Regions from separate parts of the Phytobacter diazotrophicus genome, predicted to be linked through region 2. Evidence: predicted binding sites of a transcription regulator. Region 2 holds the regulator's gene; the other holds the start of a gene.
The links. Region 2 encodes CRP, which controls carbon source genes, mostly activating them, when cyclic AMP is high. Its sites were predicted from a motif close to ATGTGANNNNNNTCACAT; they were not measured.
Positions count from the first base shown of each region.

Region 1: a site for CRP is predicted at 1,227-1,244, ahead of ACS0RQ_RS17135 (arabinose ABC transporter substrate-binding protein). Genes of this name have one in related genera too.

Region 1 is NZ_CM125428.1:3,518,149-3,520,350, forward strand. It holds gene araG (L-arabinose ABC transporter ATP-binding protein AraG) at 1-23, opposite strand, end outside; gene ACS0RQ_RS17135 (arabinose ABC transporter substrate-binding protein) at 94-1,083, opposite strand; gene ACS0RQ_RS17140 (DJ-1 family glyoxalase III) at 1,401-1,958, opposite strand.
Region 2 is NZ_CM125428.1:457,173-459,374, forward strand. It holds gene ACS0RQ_RS02090 (YccS/YhfK family putative transporter) at 1-576, opposite strand, end outside; gene crp (cAMP-activated global transcriptional regulator CRP) at 630-1,262, opposite strand; gene ACS0RQ_RS02100 (OsmC family protein) at 1,572-1,976, shown strand; gene ACS0RQ_RS02105 (phosphoribulokinase) at 2,077-2,202, opposite strand, start outside.

The DNA.
Region 1 (2,202 bases), 2.6 Mb from region 2:
AGATAAGGAGTAGAGTCTTGCATAACGTCTCCGTGAATCAGTTCAGTGTACTTCTGGCCCTCCCTGACAAGGGAGGGCACAACCATCAGAGATTTACTTCACGCCTAACCCTTTTTTCGCCAGCTCTTCTTTGAAGTTATCGCGAGTGATCAGCACCACATCGGTAACCGCAGTGAATTTCGGCGGCTCAACACCTTTGGTCACCCAGTTGTAGAGCAGCTCGCTGGTTTTATAGCCGTGTACATCCGGACTTGGCAGCAGAGAACCGTAGAAGCCGGTCGCCTGCGCTTTAGACAGCTCGCTCACCGCGTCCACACCGTTAATACCAATGCCAATCACATCTGCAGCTTTAAAGCCCTGACCTTCGGTTGCGCGCACGCCACCCAGGACGGTGTTATCGTTCATACCCAGCACCAGCCAGTGTTTCACTTCCGGATGTTGCACCAGCAGAGAGTTACCGGCATCAAACGCACCGGGGATATCGTTTGATTTTGTCGGTACCTGGTAAATTTGTTTTTCCGGGAAGCCTGCGGCTTTCAGCGCATCCATTGAACCGGTGGTACGGCGACGTGCGGTATCCAGTTCATTGGCCGTGATCGCCATAACGCCTGTCGTTTTCACATCCCAGCCGCGTTTTTGCATCTCTTTGTACAATTCCTGACCCTGACGCGCGCCGATTTCGCTGGCGGCCATCATGACCAGAGGAACGGAGGTCATCGGTTCGCCTTTGGCGTTAACGAACTGATCATCCACGGTAATAACTTTCATGTCATAACCGCGCGCTTTAGCAACAATCGCGGAACCTAATTTCGGGTCCGGCGTACAGATAACGAAGCCTTTTGCGCCGCTCGCTGCCAGACTGTCGATAGCATTAAGTGTTTTTTCGCCATCCGGAACGGCGATTTTAATCACCTCAAACCCTAAATCCTTGCCCGCCTTATCGGCGAATTTCCATTCAGTCTGGAACCAGGGTTCTTCAGGTTGTTTTACCAAAAAACCCAGTTTCATTGTTTCAGCAATAGCGGATTGTGACATAACGGCTGCAAGGCCAATGGCTGCTAACGCTTTAGTGAATTTGTGCATGGTTAACTCCAGCTTTGACTTTCTTTTACGTAGGGAAAAATAACTACCGGTTAACTTAAAAGGTCATAAAACAAGGCATTAGGATCCGTGCTTCCCTGGATACCTGTGCTGGCAGTAGTTTTAGCGGGAAATTGATTCTCCATAGGAGAGCAATATCACACCGCAGAATTACAGTAATTCCGTACATAAATTCAGCGGATTAAGACATAAAAATGGGAGTATTTGTCGTACAAATCAGAAGGATGTTAGCAGAATAATCCATAGCTCCAGCTCGGTTATCCTTGTCCCCCGATACAAGGTGTATCGGGGTGTACAGGTTACCAGTGGTAATAAATATGATCTGCGTGATCGCGCACGGGGGTTTCATCACCCAGCAAGCGTGCCGACAGGGCAAACGCAAAATCAAACGCGTGGCCAAGACCTTTGCCGCTTAGCAGATTACGGTCTTCCACCACCGGGGCATCAACGTACTCACCGTTTCGAACCCCTTGCCACAAATCGCCGGAGCAGACGTAGCGGCGGCCATCCAGCAGGTCATTGCCGCCAAGCACTCTTGCGGCTGCGGAGCAAATCGGGCAAATCAGCTTATTCTGCGCATCATGATGCTTAATAAATGCGATAACTTCTGCATTCGCGGCAAGATTAACACTACCCTGCGGGCCGCCCGGAAGCACCACGGCGTCATAAACTGTGTCAGCGCGCTCGCTCAGCGTGCTGTCTGCCACCATCGGAATATTGTGATAGCTCACTACCGCACGTGATTGTGCGCAGGCCAGCGTTTCAACCTCAATATTCAGGCGACGCAGAATGTCGATGGTAATAATCGCTTCTGCTTCTTCAAACCCTGGCGCTAACAACACCGCCACTTTTTTCATTGCCCACTCCTTACCCTGTTGTTGTCATCAATTGTCCCTACGATAAATCAAAACATCGTTTCAAAATCGTTCTTAAGTCACATTCTTACCGCCAGACGTGCGCAAGCCGTCACTTTTCAGGTAACCAGAGAAACCTCACCCTTTTGAAAAATAGCTTTATTTTCCTGCCGGAACAGGTGCGCCCGAAGTAAGAGAAAACGAATATTTATGACAGGATAAGACTATCATCCGCATGTCATATGGG
Region 2 (2,202 bases):
AGCTTTTTCTGGATCGACGTGCTGCGTCAGTAAACTGTATTTCGCTTCGCAATAGTCTGCCAGTTGGCGATACAGCAGGCTCAAGGATTCACGCAGCGGTTGCTCTCGCCACAACCAGAACCAGAAGGCGTTAAATGCGCCGTACCACAGGGTACCCAGCCCATAAATCAGCAACGGCTCCCAGATGGGCATGTTACCGGCGAGGCTGAGAGTAAAGATGGCGGCAATGAGCGAGGCGGGTAGAAGCCGCCCGTGTAATGCGCTGATTTCTGCTGTGACGCCGAGCAAGAGCGTTAATCCGCTCAGAATCAGCGGTAGCGGAATATTTTGCGTCAGTAATAGCTGTACCGTGAGGCTACTGCCCGCAAAGAGCGTGCCGCCGATAATGACGCGTTTGAAGAAACGTTTATGCAGAGTATCCAGACCGGCAATATTGCAGCAGGCGGGAACGAGAGAAAACAGCAGACCAAGATCGAGACGACCCGCGATCAGACCCACGGTCACAGGGAGGCATAACACCAGCGTTTGTCGCAGTGCATAGTTGATTTCGGGGTGATAAATCAGCCTGCGCCACATGGGGAAGAGAGACAAAAACGGCGCATCGTTAAGGGCGATGCGCCGCTTGAGAATTAACGTGTACCGTACACGACAATGGTTTTACCGTGTGCGGAGATCAGGTTTTGATCTTCCAGCATTTTCAGGATACGGCCGACGGTTTCGCGGGAACAGCCAACGATCTGACCAATTTCCTGGCGGGTAATTTTAATTTGCATACCGTCCGGGTGGGTCATTGCATCCGGTTGTTTCGCCAGATTCAGCAGCGTCTGTGCGATACGGCCCGTTACATCAAGGAAGGCGAGGTTACCGACTTTTTCCGAGGTGACCTGCAGGCGACGCGCCATCTGGGAAGACAAACGCATCAGAATATCCGGGTTCACCTGAATTAACTGGCGGAATTTTTTGTAGGAGATTTCGGCCACTTCACAAGCGGTTTTAGCGCGTACCCATGCACTGCGCTCCTGACCCTCTTCGAACAGACCCAGTTCACCGATAAAATCTCCCTGGTTAAGGTAAGAGAGGATCATCTCTTTACCTTCTTCATCCTTGATTAGCACAGCCACTGAGCCTTTGACGATGTAATACAACGTTTCCGCTTTTTCACCCTGGTGAATCAGCGTGCTCTTCGACGGGTACTTATGAATGTGGCAATGAGACAAGAACCATTCGAGAGTCGGGTCTGTTTGCGGTTTGCCAAGCACCATGCGCGGTTATCCTCTGTTATAAGCTGGCTCCAGACGCTGGATTCACATATCGCGTCCGGGGTTGCAATCTATCTTCCCCATACCTGGGAAGTGGACCGTCAGACATGCCTGCGGCCTGTAATATGTGATGTCCTCTGCATACATGCATAACGTCAATGTATCACTGTAGCATCGTGATTGTTTTAGCATAGCTTTTAACGCCTGTCTCCTGGTGTCTCGCTTCAGCTTGACGCAGGTCGCCTTCCGTTGCGAGTTTTCTTATGTGCGCGTAATCTGTAAAGAAAATTGTAACTCCGGAGTGAATTAAAAATGCAAGCTCGTGTGAAATGGGTAGAAGGTTTAACGTTCCTTGGCGAGTCTGCGTCCGGGCACCAGATCCTGATGGATGGTAACTCAGGCGACAAAGCCCCAAGCCCGATGGAAATGGTGCTGATGGCCGCAGGGGGATGCAGCGCTATCGATGTTGTCTCTATTCTGCAAAAAGGCCGCCACGATGTGAAAGATTGCGAAGTGAAGCTGACATCAGAGCGTCGTGAAGAGGCTCCGCGTCTGTTTACGCATATCAATTTGCACTTTATCGTGACCGGCAAAGAGCTAAAAGAGGCGGCGGTATCGCGCGCGGTGGATCTCTCTGCCGAGAAGTATTGCTCCGTGGCATTAATGCTGGAGAAAGCGGTGAAAATCACGCATTCATATGAGGTGATTGAGGCCTGAGAACACAGGTCGGATAAGCGTCGCGTATCCGACACATTCCCCGGTGGCGCTGCGTTTACCGGGGCTTCAGAGGGAGGCAGAAGTTGTGTCGGCTGGAGGCCTATTGAATCTTCTTCCCTTCCATCAGCCGTTGGACCAGCGGTGTCATGATCAGCTCCATTGCTAACCCCATTTTGCCGCCAGGCACCACGAGCGTATTCATGTGTGAAATGAACGAACCCTGCAA